DNA from 3 places in the Duganella vulcania genome. Region 2 is predicted to be linked to each of the others. Evidence: predicted binding sites of a transcription regulator. Region 2 holds the regulator's gene; each other region holds the start of a gene.
What was found. Region 2 encodes LexA, which represses DNA repair genes until DNA is damaged. Its sites were predicted from a motif close to ACTGTATNNNNATACAGT; they were not measured.

Region 1 (5,291 bases), on a different contig from region 2:
TGTGCGACGCGGTCAGGTCCAGGCCCTTGGTCTTGGTGTCGACCGAGTTGACGAAGAACTGCGCCTCGCCCACGCCCAGCTTGGCCAGGCGCTCGGCCAGGTCGGGATAGGTGTCGGCGTTGAAGCGGCCCGACAGCACGATGCGGTCCTTGATCTTGATGTCGTACAGGTCGGCCGTCACGGACAGCGCGGCGTTCGGCGTCCAGGTCGTGCCCAGCGTGAAGCTGGTCGACTTTTCTTCCTTCAGCTTCGGAATGCCGGCCGCGTTGGCGACGGTGCCGCCGTTCGGCGCCAGCACCACGTCGGTCGGCACGCCGCCGATGAAGTCGGTGAAGGTCGACGAGAAATAAACTTGTTGCAGCGACGGCGCGCGGAAGCCGGTGCTGGCCGATCCGCGCAGCAGCACGCTGTCGGCCACGCGCACGCTGCCGGCCAGCTTGCCGGTGACGGTGGAGCCGAAGTCGCTGAACTTCTCGTAGCGCACCGCGCCCTGCAGCTTGACCATTTTGCTCAGGTCAGCTTCCAGGTCGAGGTAGGCGGCGGTGCTGTGGCGCTTGGCGTTGACCTGGTCGCCTGGCTGGAAGCCGGGGAAGCCCTGGCTGCCGGCGTTGCCGCCGAAGCCGACGCCGTCGACGTCGTTGTACGAGCCCGGTTCGCCGGCGAAGATCTTGTAGTTCTCGCTGCGGTACTCGCCGCCGAAGGCGACGTTCAGGCCGTCACCGACCAGGCCGTCGTAGTAGTGGTTCAGGTCGAGGTTGGTGGTCAGTTGCTGGAACGAGAAGCCGCCCGCGTCGAAATGGTCCGGGCTGATGCCCTTGCCGCCGGCCAGCAAGTCCTTGTTGGCGATCGAGGCGTTGATCGTATGGCTGATGTTGTACTTCATCTTGTTGTAGCCGTAGGTCTGAGACACGTCCATGTTCCAGTCGCCCACCATGCTGCGGTGGCCGAGGATGGCGTAGCGGTCGTCGATGTCGGCGTTGATGAACGGGACGAAGCCGTTCGGGTACATCGCGGCCGAGTTGCGGCTCGGGATGTCGTCGGAGCCGACGCCGCCGCGCGCGAAGGCGGCGCTGGAGGCGTCGCGGGTCTGGCCGCCGGCGGTGAAGTACAGCTTGCCGGTGCCGACGGTTGGCAGTTCGCCGTTCAGGTAGATGGTCTGGTTCTTGGTCTTGCTGTCGCCGATGATGCGCGGATTGTCGGCGTCGGCGCGGTTGGAGCGGCCGCGGTCGAGGTACTCGCCGGTGATGCCGAGCGTGCCGCCGTTGCCGATGCCGAAGCCGCAGTAGGCCGAGGTCATGTAGTTCTTGCCATCGCGCTTGGAGTATTCGCTGAAGCCGGCGACCGCTTCGCAGCCCTTGCTTTTCTTCAGGCCGATGTCCATCACGCCGGCGATGGCGTCCGAGCCGTACTGGGCTGCGGCGCCGTCGCGCAGCACCTGCACGTCCTTGATCGCCAGCAGCGGAATGGTGTTCATGTCGGTGCCGGTGTTGCCGCGGTTGCGCGCGCCGAACAGGTTGACCAGCGCGGTGGTGTGGCGGCGCTTGCCGTTGACCAGCACCAGGGTCTGGTCGGAACCGAGGCCGCGCAGCGCGGCCGAATCGACCAGGTCGGCGCCGTCGGAGCCGCTCTGGCGGGTCGAGTTGAACGATGGCGAGATATAAGTCAGCGTTTGCGCCAGGTCGAACTGGCCGCCTTGTTCTGTGGACTTGCTCATCGGAATGATATCGACCGGCACCACGGTGTCGGTGGAGGAACTGGTCGCACGGCGCGACCCGACGATGCTGACCGACTGGATGGCGGAGTCGGCTTTGGCTTCCGGCGCGGTCTGTGCGAAGGCGGAGGGTGCGAGGCTCAGGGCGGCTGCGCCGTACAGGCTAAGCAGTACGGCATTACGAAGTGGCGTGGTGGCGAACAAGTTTTCTCTCCCGTGAAAAATTTGATTCTAGTCAAATTGCTCATCAGGACATGGCGTTTTCGACAATTTCTCGATCAAACTTTATTGAGTGTTGTTTTACCGCGCCACGTGGCGCCATGCGCTGCGTAGTACTACTTAGAGGGGCGACGACATGGCCGCGCAGGTGTATTATACTGTATAAAAACACAGTACATCGCCATGAGCACCATCTTGCCGGCCTATGCAGAGCTGTTCTGCATGACCAATTTCTCCTTCCTGCAAGGCGCGTCCAGCGCCGAGGAATTGGTCGCGCGCGCCGCTCAGCTGGGCTACGCCGGCCTGGCCATCACCGACGAATGCTCACTGGCCGGCGTAGTGCGCGCTCACGCCCAGGCCAAGGATGCCAACCTGCCGCTGGTGATCGGCAGCCATTTCCACCTGAAGAACCCGGACGGCAGCCAGGCGCTGTCGCTGCTGGCGCTGGCGCAGGACCGCGAGGGTTACGGCAATCTCTGCGAGCTCATCACGATAGGGCGCAACCGCGTCGCCAAGGGCAGCTACCTGCTGACGCCGGCCGACCTGGCCGCGCCGCCGCCGGCCTACGCCCACCTGAAGGGCTTGCCCGGTTGCCTGATGATCCTGCTGCCGCATTACCCGGCCTTCCAGCCGGACGACGTCGACCGCCTGCACGCGCAGGCGGCGTGGATGGAGGTGACGTTTCCCGGCCGTAGCTGGATGGGACTGAACCTGCTGCAGCGCGCGCTGGACGAGGCGCACCGCCTCAGCATCGACGAGGTGGCGCTGCAGCACGGCATGCCGGTGGTGGCGCTGGGCCACGTGTGCATGCACGTGCGCTCGCGCAAGCCGCTGCTCGATACCCTGTGCGCGGTGCGCGTCGGTAAGCCGGTGGCCGAGTGCGGCTATGCGCTGGCGCAGAACGCCGAACAGCACCTGCGCTCGCGGCTGCGGCTGGCCAACCTGTATCCGCCGCAGGCGCTGGCCGAAACGCTGAACGTTCTTCAACAATGCAAGTTCAGCCTGAGCGAGCTGCGCTACGAATACCCGCACGAGCTGGTGCCGCCGGGCCACACGCCGGGCAGCTATCTGCGGCAGGAGGTCTATGCCGGCGCGCAGGGACGCTTCCCGGCCGGCGTGTCCGCCAAGGTGCGCGGGCAAATCGAGAAGGAGCTGGACCTGATCCGCGAGCTGAAATACGAGCCGTACTTCCTGACGGTCTACGATATCGTCCGCTACGCCCGCTCGCAGGACATCCTGTGCCAGGGCAGGGGATCTGCGGCCAACTCGGTGGTCTGCTACTGCCTCGGCGTGACCGAGGTCGATCCCGAGCGCAGCAACATGCTGACCGGGCGTTTCATTTCCCGGGAGCGCAACGAGCCGCCCGACATCGACGTCGACTTCGAGCACCAGCGGCGCGAGGAAGTGATCCAGTACATCTACAAAAAATACGGCGCCGACCGCGCCGCGCTGGCTGCCGTCGTCATCAGCTACCGGCCCAAGAGCGCGCTGCGCGACAGCGGCAAGGCGCTGGGCGTGGACCTGGCCATCGTCGAGAAGGTGGCCAAGGCGCACCACTGGTTCGACAGCCGCCACGACCTGCTGGGCCGGCTGGCCGAGTGCGGGCTGGACCCGGAATCGCAGCTGGCCCAGCAGTGGGCCGCGCTGGCGATCGCCTTGCTGGGCTTCCCGCGCCATCTGTCGCAGCACCCGGGCGGCTTCGTCATCTCGCACGAGAAGCTATCGCGGCTGGTGCCGATCGAGGCCGCCACGATGGAAGGGCGTTGCGTGATCCAGTGGGACAAGGACGATCTTGAAGAGCTGGGCTTGATGAAGGTGGACGTGCTGGCGCTGGGCATGCTGTCGGCGTTGCGGCGCGCGCTGGCGCTGGTGGGCGCACAGCGTGGCGCGCCGTTTCGCATGCAGGACATTCCCAAGGAAGACAAGCCCACCTACGCCATGATGTGCGAGGCAGACACCATCGGCGTGTTCCAGATCGAATCGCGTGCGCAGATGAGCATGCTGCCGCGCCTGCGGCCCAAGGAATTCTATGATCTGGTGATCGAGGTCGCGCTGGTGCGGCCGGGGCCGATCCAGGGCGGCATGGTACATCCGTATCTGCAACGGCGCATGAACCCCAAGCTGATCGATTCTCCGCCGGGGCTGGATGAAGCGCTCAAGCGCACACTGGGCGTGCCCATCTTCCAGGAGCAGGTGATGCAGATCGCCGTCATCGCCGCCGGCTTCAGCGAGGGGGAGGCCGACCAGCTGCGGCGCGCCATGGCCGCGTGGAAGCGCAAGGGCGGGGTCGATAAATACCAGCAACGCATCATGGACGGCATGCGCGAGCGCGGCTACGACGAAACCTTCGCCGCCGCCATCTGCGAGCAGATCAAGGGTTTCGGCGAATACGGCTTCCCCGAATCGCACGCCGCCAGCTTCGCGCTGCTGACCTATGCCAGTTCCTGGCTCAAATGCCACGAGCCGGCCGCCTTCCTGTGCGCGCTGCTCAACAGCCAGCCGATGGGTTTCTACAGCCCGTCGCAGCTGGTGCAGGACGCTAAACGCCACTGCGTGCAGGTGCGCGAGATCGACGTCACCGTCAGCGGCTGGGATACCTCGCTGGAGGAGCGGGTGGGCAAGCGCAACCAGCCGGCCGTGCGGCTGGGCTTGTCGTTGATGAAGGGCATGCGGGAGGAGGCGGCCCAGCGCATCGAGCGGGAGCGCGCGCTGCGGCCGTTCGCCAGCGTGGCCGACCTGGCGCGGCGCGCCGACCTCGACCGTCACGACCTGCAGGTGCTGGCCGCCGGCAACGCGCTGCAGGCGCTGGCCGGCAACCGGCGGCAAGCGCTGTGGCAGGCGGTCGGCGCCATGCCGGACAAGGATTTGCTGCGCCCCACCACGCCGGTCGAGGACCAGCCCGAGCTCAAACCGCCGACCGAGGGCGAGGACATCCTGGGCGACTACCGCTCGCACGGGCTGACGCTGGGCCGCCATCCGCTGGCGCTGCTGCGGCCCAAGCTGCTGGAACATCGCTTCATGCCGGCCTCCACGCTCAACACCTACACCAACGGCATGCTGGCGCGCGGCTGCGGCATGGTCACGGTGCGCCAGCGTCCGGGCACGGCCAAGGGCGTGCTGTTCATCACCATCGAGGACGAGACCGGCAGCGTCAACGTCATCATCTGGCCGGCGCTGGTCGAGCAGCAGCGGCGCGAGGTGCTGGGCGCGCCGCTGCTGGGGGTGTACGGCGTCTGGCAGCAGGAGGGCATCGTGCGCCACCTGGTCGCCAAGCGGCTGGTCGACATGTCCCACCTGCTGGGACGGCTGCCGACCGTCAGCCGCGATTTCTGCTGATCAGCGCCGCAGGCCGGCGGCGCGG
Region 2 (5,291 bases):
ACGCCGACACCATCTTCGACGCCGTGACCGTGCTGCATCGCCGCGTGCGCGGCGGTTACGCTGCCGTGGCGCAGATCGCCGGCGTCGGCCTGCTGGCCTTCCGCGATCCGTTCGGCATCCGTCCGCTGTGCCTGGGCATCAACGAGAGCGAGCAGGGCACCGAGTACCTGATCGCTTCCGAGTCCGTGGCGCTGGAAGGCATGGGCTTCCGCTTCGTGCGCGACATCGCGCCGGGCGAGGCCGTCTTCATCGACGCCGACAAGCAACTGCATTCGCGCCAGTGCGCCGACAATCCCTCGCTCAATCCTTGCGTGTTCGAGTTCGTCTACCTGGCCCGTCCGGATTCCGTGATCGACGGCGCTTCCGTGTACGCCACCCGCCTGAAGATGGGCGAGTACCTGGCCGAGAAGATCAAGCGCGAATTCAAGGATGGCGCGATCGACGTCGTCATGCCGATTCCGGACTCGTCGCGTCCGGCCGCGATCCAGCTGGCGCTGGCGCTGAACGTGGAATACCGCGAAGGCTTCATCAAGAACCGCTACATCGGCCGTACCTTCATCATGCCGGGCCAGGCCGCGCGCAAGAAGTCCGTGCGCCAGAAGCTCAACGCCATCGCTTCCGAGTTCAAGGACAAGGTCGTGCTGCTGGTGGATGACTCCATCGTGCGCGGCACCACCAGCCGCGAGATCGTGCAGATGGCGCGCGAAGCCGGCGCCAAGAAAGTGATCTTCGCTTCGGCGGCGCCACCGGTGATCTTCCCTAACGTGTACGGCATCGACATGCCTACCCGCGACGAGCTGATCGCCTACGGCCGCAGCACCGAGGAAGTATGCCGCGAAATCACCGCCGATCACCTGGTCTACCAGGACATCGACGCGCTGAAGCGCGCCATCTCCGACGTCAATCCGGCGTTGAAGAACTTCGAGGCGTCGTGCTTTGACGGCGTGTACGTCACCGGCGACATCTCCAAGGACTACCTGGACAAGCTGGAATACGCGCGCCACCATCCGAAGGCCTCCGCCCCCGAGGATGCGGGCCGCTCGCAACTGAACCTGAATCTCGCGACCGCCGAAGGCTGATGTCGCGCCCGGTGCGGTTCACGCCGCACCGGGCTTTTTTTTTGAATACGCGAATATGAACGACAAGAAGAATTACGGCTTCACCACCACCATCCTGCACAACGATCGCCAGAAAGGCATCGAGCACGGTTCGCTGCACAAGCCCATCCACACCTCGGTCGCCTTCGGTTACGGCGACGCGCGCCAGCTGGCGTCTGTGTTCCAGGGCAAGGAGCCGGGCTTCCGCTACGGCCGCCAGGGCAACCCGACCATCTCCGCGCTGGAAGACAAGGTCACCAAGATGGAGCAGGGCGTCGGCACGATCTGCTTCGCCACCGGCATGGGCGCGATCGGCGCCGTGTTCCAGTCGCTGCTGCGCGCGGGCGACCATGTGGTGTCGTCGTCGTTCTTGTTCGGTAACACCAACAGCCTGTGGCAGACCACCATGGCGCAGGGCGTGGGCGTGTCCTTCGTCGACGCCACCGATGTCGCCAACGTGGCCGCCGCCATCACCGAGCAGACCCGCGTGGTGTTCGTCGAAACCATTGCCAATCCGCGCACGCAAGTGGCGGACCTGAAGCGCATCGGCGAGCTGTGCAAGGAGCGCGGCATCCTCTACATCGTCGACAACACGATGACCACGCCTTACCTGTTCCGCCCGAAAGCGGTGGGCGCCGGGCTGGTGGTCAACGCGCTGACCAAGTCGATCGGCGGCCACGGCAACGCGCTGGGCGGCAGCCTGACCGACACCGGCGTCTACGACTGGACCCGGTTCGCCAACATCTACGAGAACTACAAGAAAGCCGCGCCGCTGCAATGGGGGCTGGCGCAGATCCGCGCCAAGGGCCTGCGCGACTTCGGCGCCTCGCTGGCGCCGGAAGCGGCGCACCACATCGCTGTCGGCGCCGAGACGCTGGCGCTGCGCATGGAACGCACCAGCGCGAACGCGCTGGCCTTGGCCCGCCTGCTGGAAAGCGACGAGCGCGTGGCCGCTGTCTATTATCCTGGGCTGGCGTCGCACCCGCAGCACGCGATCTCCAGCGAGCTGTTCCGCAGTTTTGGTTCGCTGTTGAGCTTTGAACTGAAGGACGGCATCGACTGCTTCGATTTCCTCAATCGCCTGAAGCTGGCGATTCCGGCCTCCAACCTGGGCGACACGCGCACGCTGATCATCCCGGTGGCGCACACGATTTTCTACGAGATGGGCGCCGAGCGCCGCGCCTCGATGGGCATCGCCGAGTCGCTGATACGGGTGTCGGTCGGCATCGAGGACACCGACGATCTGCTGGACGATTTCACCTGCGCACTGGAAGCTTGCTGAGCGCAGCCTCAAGCTGTGATAACCTAGGCTTTCAATTTTGCTAAGCGCGGAGGCGATATGAGGGCAGCATGGGTTCTGGCATTGACCGTGCTGTCGAGTAGCGCCTTCGCCGGCGACCAGGCCAGCCGCCTGGCGCGGCAAGCCGAGATCGAGTACTACACCAGCCGCTACGACGGCGCCGACATTGCGCTGGCCCGTTTCAATTGCAAGCAGCCCAACATCCCGATGCGCCCGGCCACGGCGGGCGGGCCGGCGCTCACGCAGGCGCTGGCCGCCTGGCACGACTGTTACGATCAATTCCTGGCCAACTACAACGCCGCGCTCCCGGTCGGCAAGAGCATCCCCGCCGACCTGGCCGACCTGATGACGGACGATGAGATGGGCGCCGCCCAGGCCTTGATGAGCCAGGTGTTCGTGCAAGTGGCGGACGAGGCCAAGCGCCAGGCCGACGCTGTCGCCCTGGCGCAGAGCGCGTGGGAAGGCCGTCAAGGCGACCTTGCCCTGAGCGCGCGCGACCTGTCGCATCAGCCGGAGACAGCGGGCAAGCGCTAGGCGCCTGATGCGTAACCCGAGGCCGATGTTTGCGTGGTCTTTAGTGCCAGCTGCGCATCAGGCCGACCGCCAGGCCTTCCAGCGCGAACTCGTCGGCTTCGGGATCGACCTTGATGATCTTGAAGTCCGGGTTTTCCGGCAGCAGCTCGACGGTGGAGCCGGTCTTGCGGTAGCGCTTGACCGTGACATCGTTGCCGATGCGGGCCACGACGATCTGGCCGTTCTTGGCGCTGTCCACCTTCTTGACCGCCAGCAGGTCGCCGTCCATGATGCCGGCGTCGCGCATCGACTCGCCGCGCACCTTCAGCAGGTAGTCCGGCTTGGAAGAGAACATGGCCGGATCGACGCTGTAGCTGGTCTCCAGGTTTTCCTGCGCCAGGATGGGCGAGCCGGCGGCCACGCGGCCGATCAGCGGCAGCGACATCATCAGCGACACCGGCACCTTGGGCGTGGCCGGTTCGGCATGCACGCCCAGCAGGCGGATGCCGCGCGAGGTGCCGGCGGCGATCTCGATCGCGCCCTTGCGCGCCAGCGCCTGCAAATGCTCCTCGGCCGCGTTGGCGGACTTGAAGCCCAGTTCATTGGCGATCTCGGCACGGGTCGGCGGGAAGCCGGTGTTCTCGATGGCATCCTTGATCAGATTGAGAATTTGTTCCTGTCTTGCGGTGAGCTTGATCATAGAGTGCTTTAGGCCTGTGTATATAGACAGTCTGTATTTTTGTACAGTGTGAAGCGAAAAGCAAGGGAATTTGTTGCTTTGAGCGAAATAAATTCATGTGGCGGGCAGATTGTCTTTTGCAGGGAAAGCTGATATAGTCGCGGGCTTACCTCTTCCCACACCTGTCTTGACGCCAGGGTGGGCTATATTCACAGTCCTTAAGGGAGTTTGCATGCGTCACTATGAAATAGTATTTATCGTCCACCCGGACCAGAGCGAGCAAGTGCCCGCCATGATCGAGCGTTACAAAACCACCGTAACGACCCGCGGCGGCGCCGTGCACCGTGTTGAAGATTGGGGCCGTCGTCAGATGGCTTACTCGATCCAGAAACTGGCTAAAGCACACTACATCTGCCTGAACATCGAATGCGACAACGAGACCCTGGTCGAGCTGGAAACCGCCTTCAAATTCAATGATGCCGTGCTGCGTCACCTGACCGTCAAGATGAAGAAAGCGGAAACCGCTCCTTCGCCGATGATGAAGTCGGTACAACGTGAAGATGCAGCGAAATCGCATCGCACCGAAGCTCCAGCAGCCGCTGCTGCTCCTGCGGCCTAATTGTTACCGGGAACCGAGCTGAATCAGCTCCAGTTGATTGCCTTGATCGCCGAACGGGACGCCTTGCGCTACACCCCGGCCGGCATGCCGATCGTGAACGCTGTACTCCAGCACCGGTCGCAGCAGGTCGAGGCAGGCATCGCCCGATTGAGCGAGTTTGAAGTTGCCGCGGTTGCCGCTGGCGAGATTTCAGGCCGCTTCAGTCAGGCGCCACTGGCAGGCATGTATCAGTTCACCGGTTTCCTGAACAAGAAGAATCGCAATAGCAAAAGCCTGGTGTTTCACATCATTGATTTTAGTGCTGTCCCAGACAGCTCAATTTAGATACAGGAGCCTAAAATGGCATTCGGTAAAAAGTTCGACAAAAACAAGCTCAAGCTGAAAGAAAAGCGCAAGCAACAAAACCCACTGTTCAAGCGCAAGAAGTTCTGCCGCTTCACCGCAGCAAACGTAGAACAAGTTGACTACAAAGACGTCGACACCCTGAAAGACTTCGTCCAGGAAAACGGCAAAATCATGCCAGCACGTCTGACCGGTACCAAGGCGCACTACCAGCGTCAAGTTGACACCGCAATCAAGCGCGCTCGCTACCTCGCGCTGCTGCCTTACACCGATCTGCACCACGCTTAATTGCGTCGTCTAGATAAGATCCTGGAGAAGAACTATGCAAATCATTCTGTTAGAAAAAGTCGTCAACCTGGGCAACCTGGGTGAAGTCGTTAAAGTCAAAGACGGTTACGCACGTAACTTCCTGATTCCGCAAAAAATGGCTCGCCGCGCTACCGCGTCCGCCGTTGCTGAATTCGAAGTCAAGCGCGCTGAACTGGAAAAAGCCGCTGCCGAGAAACTGGCTGCCGCTCAAGCCCAAGGCGAGAAACTGAACGGCATGACCGTGAACGTTTCGCAAAAAGCTGGTGTAGACGGCCGTCTGTTCGGTTCCGTGACCAACTTCGACATCGCTGAAGCCCTGAGCAAAGCTGGTTTCGCTGTTGAAAAAGCTGCCGTGCGCATGCCTACCGGTCCTCTGAAGACCGTTGGCGAGCACCCAGTAAGCGTTGCTCTGCACACCGACGTGGTGGTGGA
Region 3 (5,291 bases), on a different contig from region 2:
GCCGATCCTGCTCGATCCCGGCACCGTGCTGGGCAGCTTCGCCATGTACTACCGCGAACCGCGCAGCCCGACCAACGAGGACCGCCAGCTGATCAAGGCCGCCACCCACCTGGCCGGCATCGCCATCGCCAGCACCCGGCGCGAGGCCGAACTGCTGCGCCACCGCGAGCACCTGGAAGAGCTGGTGCAGGCCCGCACCGCCGAACTGCAGCGCGCCAAGGAGGATGCCGAGCACGCCAACGAGGAACTGTCGACCGCGCTGGAGAACCTCAGCATGACGCAGGAAGAGCTGGTGCGGCGCGACAAGCTGGCCGCGCTGGGCGCGCTGGTGGCCGGCGTGGCCCACGAGCTCAACACGCCGATCGGCAACTGCCTGACCATGGCCGGCAGCATGAGCGAACGCACGGAGGCGCTGCGGCGCGACCTGGACGGCGGCCTGCGGCGCTCGGTGCTGGCCGAATATCTGCAACAGGCCGCCGACGCCGACGACGTCGTGCTGCGCAACCTGAAACGCGCGGCCGCGCTGGTGGACAGCTTCCGCCGCACCGCGGTCGACAACACCAGCTCGCAGCGCAGCCGCTTCGTGCTGGGCGACCTGGTGGCGCAGCTGCTGCAGGCCAGGCAGGCCGAGGTCAAGCAGCACGGACTGGAACTGGTGGAGGAGATCGAACACTGGCTCGAGCTCGACAGCTATCCCGGCCCGCTGGGCCAGGCGCTGGAAAACCTGATCGACAATTGCATCGCGCACGCTTTCGAGGGCCGCACGCAGGGCACCATCACGATCCGCGCCCAGGACATCGGCAACGGCGAGATCGCCGTCTCGGTCGGCGACAACGGCGTCGGCATCCCGGCCGCCAACCTGGCGCGCATCTACGATCCCTTCTTCACCACCCGGCTCGGCGCCGGCGGTTCCGGCCTGGGCCTGTACATCACGCACAACATCGTCACCGGCGTGCTGGGCGGACGCATCGAGACCATCAGCACGCCGGAGGCCGGCACCACGGTCACCCTGCGGCTGCCGCGCGTCGCGCCGTGCTGAGGCGGCCCCAATAATTTTCTTTCTCGCAATTATTGCGGTCGTATAATAGGTTGCGGCAAGACCGGCAACCAGCCGGCAGTCAGCGGGGAGACCATCAGTGCACCCACATCCTGCCCAGACAGAGAAGATGGACATGGCAAGCCTGCGCTGCGAATTTCGCGACGCCGCGGCCGAGCGGGCGTTCCTGCGCCACCACCTGGCCATGACGCAGGCGCAGCTGCGCGTGACCTTTGTCTTCTGCTCCCTGTTTTACCTGTGCTTCGCCGCCTCCGACATAGCATGGCTGGGCTACAGCGTGCGCACGGCGATGCTGATCGGCGCGCGCCTGGCCGTGGCCGGCGTGGCCTTGGGCAGCCTGATCGTGCTGCGGCGCCGGCCCGGCTCGATTCCCGTCACGCGCGGCGTGGCCAGCGTGGTGGAAATAGCCGGCGCGGCCGGCTTCCTGCTGATCGCCGCGCTGCGCCCCGCCGAGTTTGCGCTGCATGCGATCTCGATGTCCATCGTGGTCACCGTGATCTACATCTACATTCCGAACCGCCTGCTGTACGCGGCCGCGATCGCCGCACCGGCCACGCTGGGCTTCATCATGCTGGCCATCCAGCTGGGCGACCTGCGGCGGGTCGAGCTGGGCACCATGGCCGCGCTGCTGACGCTGACCAACCTGTTCGGCTACGTGGCGGCGCGCCGCTACCAGCAGCTGCTGCGCGACGAGTACAAGGCCCAGATGGTGCTGAAGAACCTGTCCGTGCGCGACCCGCTGACCGGCTGCTACAACCGGCGCCACCTGCACGAGCAACTGCTGGAAACGGAAATCGCCCGCGCCCAGCGCTACCGGCTGTGCCTGACGGTCATCATGAGCGACCTGGACCACTTCAAGGTGGTCAACGACACCTACGGCCACAACGGCGGCGACGCCGTGCTGCAGCGCTTCGGCGCGCTATTGCAATCGATGACGCGCGACGGCGTCGACAGCGTGGTGCGCTACGGCGGCGAGGAATTCCTGCTGATCCTGCCGGAGACCGACCTGGCCGGCGGCGCGCTGCTGGCCGAGCGGCTGCGGCACGCGCTGGCCGACACGCCGGTCGAGCACGAAGGACGGCAGATCGCCATCACGGCCAGCTTCGGCGTGGCCAGCATCGATTTCGCCACCTCGGCGCACGACGCCCACCTCAACATGATCGCCGCCGCCGACGAATTGCTGTACGCTGCCAAGAATGGCGGCCGCAACCGCGTCTGCACCCGACAACTGACTTAAGACATGATCCACATCAAACGAAGCGTGGCCATTCTGCTGGCCCTCTGCTGCACCAGCCTCAACGCAGGCCCGGCGCCCTGGTACAAATGGCGCAGCAAGATCGACAACTACCTCAGCTGCTCGCAGACGCCGCTGGGGCCGGGCTGGGTCAAGGACTCTGGCCCCTATAAAGATAGCCGTTGCGAAAAGTTGGTTCTTGCTAAATAATGGACCAGCACTCACAGGGGGAACCCCAGGGCAGTACTGGCTACATTTCATCATCTTGAGGAGACTGTATGTTTACGAATCCCGAACAATTTGCCAACGCCACCAAAGCACTGTTTGAATTTCAGCTCGAGACCTTCAACACCCTGACCAGCAAAGCCGTCCAAGGCGTCGAGCAAGTCGTCGCCCTGAACATGGCCACCGCCAAGACCCAGCTGGAAGACGGCCTCGCCGCCGGCAAGGAAATCAGCCAGGCCACCGACCCGAAAGCCGCGATGTCGCTGGCCGCCGCCAAGGTCCAGCCCGGCATGGCCGGGGCCGCCGCCTACAACCAGCAGCTGGGCACGATCATCGCCGAGATCCGCGAAGAATTCACCCGCGCCGCCGACGCCCACATGACCGAAGCCAAAAGCACGCTCAGCGCGCTGATCTACGACGTCACCAAGAACGTGCGTCCCGGCTCGGAAAACGCCGTGCAGATCGTCAAGACCGCGATCGACAACGCCTTCAACGGTTACGAACAAGTCACCACGGCCACCAAGCAGGCCGTGCAGGCAGTCGAAGCGCAGATCGCCAAGGCCAGCGAACTGGTCGAGAAAAACACCGTCAAACCGGCCAAGGCCGCGAAAAAATAAGCTGTCCAGTCTCCTCCCGCCAGCCAGGCCCGCGCGCCTGGCTTTTTATTTTGCTGGGCGTGCGCCGCCAAATGCGATATACTGTACATAAACACAGTTAATCGCGCAGCTATCCCCGGCAATGATCAAAGTTCTGGAAAATCCCTTTTATTACCTGGACAACTTCCATCAGGTACTGACGTGGATAGGCGCGCGCTACGACGATTTGCTCAACGCCGAGGAGCGCGCCTTCATCACCGCCTTCCCCACGCTGCCGCAAGCGTCGCGCGCGCTGTTCGTGCGCATGGTGATGCGCAAGGGGACGGTGTTCCGCGCCAGCAAACTGGTGTACGCGGAAATCGGCAGCACGCACGAGGCGGCCCGTCCGCTGGCAGCCCTGGGCCTGATCGAGGAAGACCCGGCACTTGACCTGGAACAGTTATTCGAGCTGCTGCAAAAGCCCGAGATCGGCAAGATCTTCCAATTGCCGCCCCACCTGCGTCAACTGCGCAAGGCCGATCAACTGGAGGCGCTGCGCGCGCAGTACGAGGGCGAGCACCGCTACTCCAACTGGTACCAGGACTCGGGCGACCACTGCTACCGCAACCTCACGCAGGAACTGTGCGACCGCCTGCGCCTCATCTTCTTCGGCAACTACCACCAGGACTGGACCGAGTTCGTACTGTCCGACCTGGGCATCTACCAATACGAAAAAGTGGACTTCTCGCCGGCCGCGCGCGGCTTCCGCAGCCGGCGCGACATCGACGACTTCCTCGCGCTGCGCCGCTGCTACGAGCGCTTCGTCGATGGCGAGGCGCCGGCCGACGTGATCCGCGACCTGCCGCCCTGCCCCGACGATAACGAATGGCTGCGCAGCCGCCGCGACAAGCTCACCTTCCAGATCGCCCAGCATCTCGAGAAGCTCGGCGACTGGCCGGCCGCGCACCAGCTGTACGCCGGCTGCGACTACCCCGGCGCCCGCGCGCGCGCCGTGCGCGTGCTGGAGAAAGACGAACAACCGCGCGCCGCCTTCGAGCTGCTGCAAACGGCATTGCTGGCGCCCGAAAGCGAAGCGGAGCGCCAGCAGCTGCTGCGCATGGCGCCACGCCTGGCGCGCAAGCTGGGCCACGCCAAGCCGCCGCCGCAAACGCCCGCGCAACCGCAGCGCATCGACCTGAGCCTGCCTCCACCACCGGAGCCGAACTACGTCGAGTTCGTCGTGCGCGACCATCTTACGCGCGACGACGCCCCGGTCTACTACGTCGAGAACGCACTGATCAATTCGCTGTTCGGCCTGCTGTGCTGGGACGCCGTGTTCAGCCCCATCCCCGGCGCCTTCTTCCATCCCTACCATCGCGGCCCGGCCGACCTGCACAGCGCCGATTTCCAGCGCCGCCGCGCGCAGCAGTTCGCCGCCGCGCTGTCCCAGCTGGACGGCGACCAGTACCGCGCCACGATACGCGCCAACTTCGCCGCCAAGGCCGGCATCCAGTCGCCCTTCCTGTACTGGGAGGCGCTGGACCCGGCGCTGCTCGACCTGGCGCTGGACTGCATCCCGGCGCTGCACCTGAAGCGCGCCTTCGAACGCATCCTGGCCGACATCAAGGCCAACCGCAGCGGCTTCCCGGACCTGATCCAGTTCTGGCCGGCCGAGCGCCGCTACAACATGATCGAGGTGAAAGGCCCCGGCGACCGCCTGCAGGACAACCAGCTGCGCTGGATCGACTACTGCGCCACGCACGACATGCCGATCTCGGTCTGCTACCTGCAATGGGCGGCATGAGCGCGCAGCCCCGGTACACCATCGCCGTGCGCGCGCTGTGCGAGTTCACCGCCAAGACCGGCGACCTCGACCTGCGCTTCACACCCTCGCCCACCGCGCAGGAAGGCATCGCCGGCCACGCCGTCGTGACGTCGCGGCGCGGCGACGATTACCAGACCGAGCTCGCGCTGTCCGGCGATTTCGGCCCGCTGCGCGTGCGCGGCCGCGCCGACGGCTACGATGCGCGCGCCAACCGCATCGAGGAAATCAAGACCTATCGCGGCGACCTGAAGAAGATGCCCGACAACCAGCGCCAGCTGCACTGGGCGCAGGTCAAGGTCTACGGCCACCTGTTGTGCCAGGACCAGGGACTGGACAAGGTCAACCTGGCGCTGGTCTACTTCGACATCGGCAGCC

Region 1: a site for LexA is predicted at 2,088-2,105, ahead of GTP90_RS11315 (error-prone DNA polymerase). Genes of this name have one in related genera too.
Region 3: a site for LexA is predicted at 3,214-3,231, ahead of GTP90_RS04650 (VRR-NUC domain-containing protein). Genes of this name have one in related genera too.

What each region holds. Positions count from the first base shown of each region.
Region 1 covers NZ_WWCX01000014.1:35,641-40,931, forward strand. The annotation lists gene GTP90_RS11310 (TonB-dependent receptor plug domain-containing protein) at 1-1,915, opposite strand, end outside; gene GTP90_RS11315 (error-prone DNA polymerase) at 2,114-5,266, shown strand; gene GTP90_RS11320 (PRC-barrel domain-containing protein) at 5,267-5,291, opposite strand, start outside.
Region 2 covers NZ_WWCX01000055.1:25,761-31,051, reverse strand. The annotation lists gene purF (amidophosphoribosyltransferase) at 1-1,079, shown strand, start outside; gene GTP90_RS23600 (cystathionine gamma-synthase family protein) at 1,135-2,379, shown strand; gene GTP90_RS23595 (hypothetical protein) at 2,437-2,931, shown strand; gene lexA (transcriptional repressor LexA) at 2,972-3,610, opposite strand; gene rpsF (30S ribosomal protein S6) at 3,822-4,208, shown strand; gene priB (primosomal replication protein N) at 4,227-4,532, shown strand; gene rpsR (30S ribosomal protein S18) at 4,548-4,838, shown strand; gene rplI (50S ribosomal protein L9) at 4,873-5,291, shown strand, end outside.
Region 3 covers NZ_WWCX01000003.1:49,245-54,535, reverse strand. The annotation lists gene GTP90_RS04670 (ATP-binding protein) at 1-1,039, shown strand, start outside; gene GTP90_RS04665 (GGDEF domain-containing protein) at 1,173-2,294, shown strand; gene GTP90_RS04660 (hypothetical protein) at 2,298-2,501, shown strand; gene GTP90_RS04655 (phasin family protein) at 2,570-3,133, shown strand; gene GTP90_RS04650 (VRR-NUC domain-containing protein) at 3,255-4,895, shown strand; gene GTP90_RS04645 (ATP-dependent DNA helicase) at 4,883-5,291, shown strand, end outside.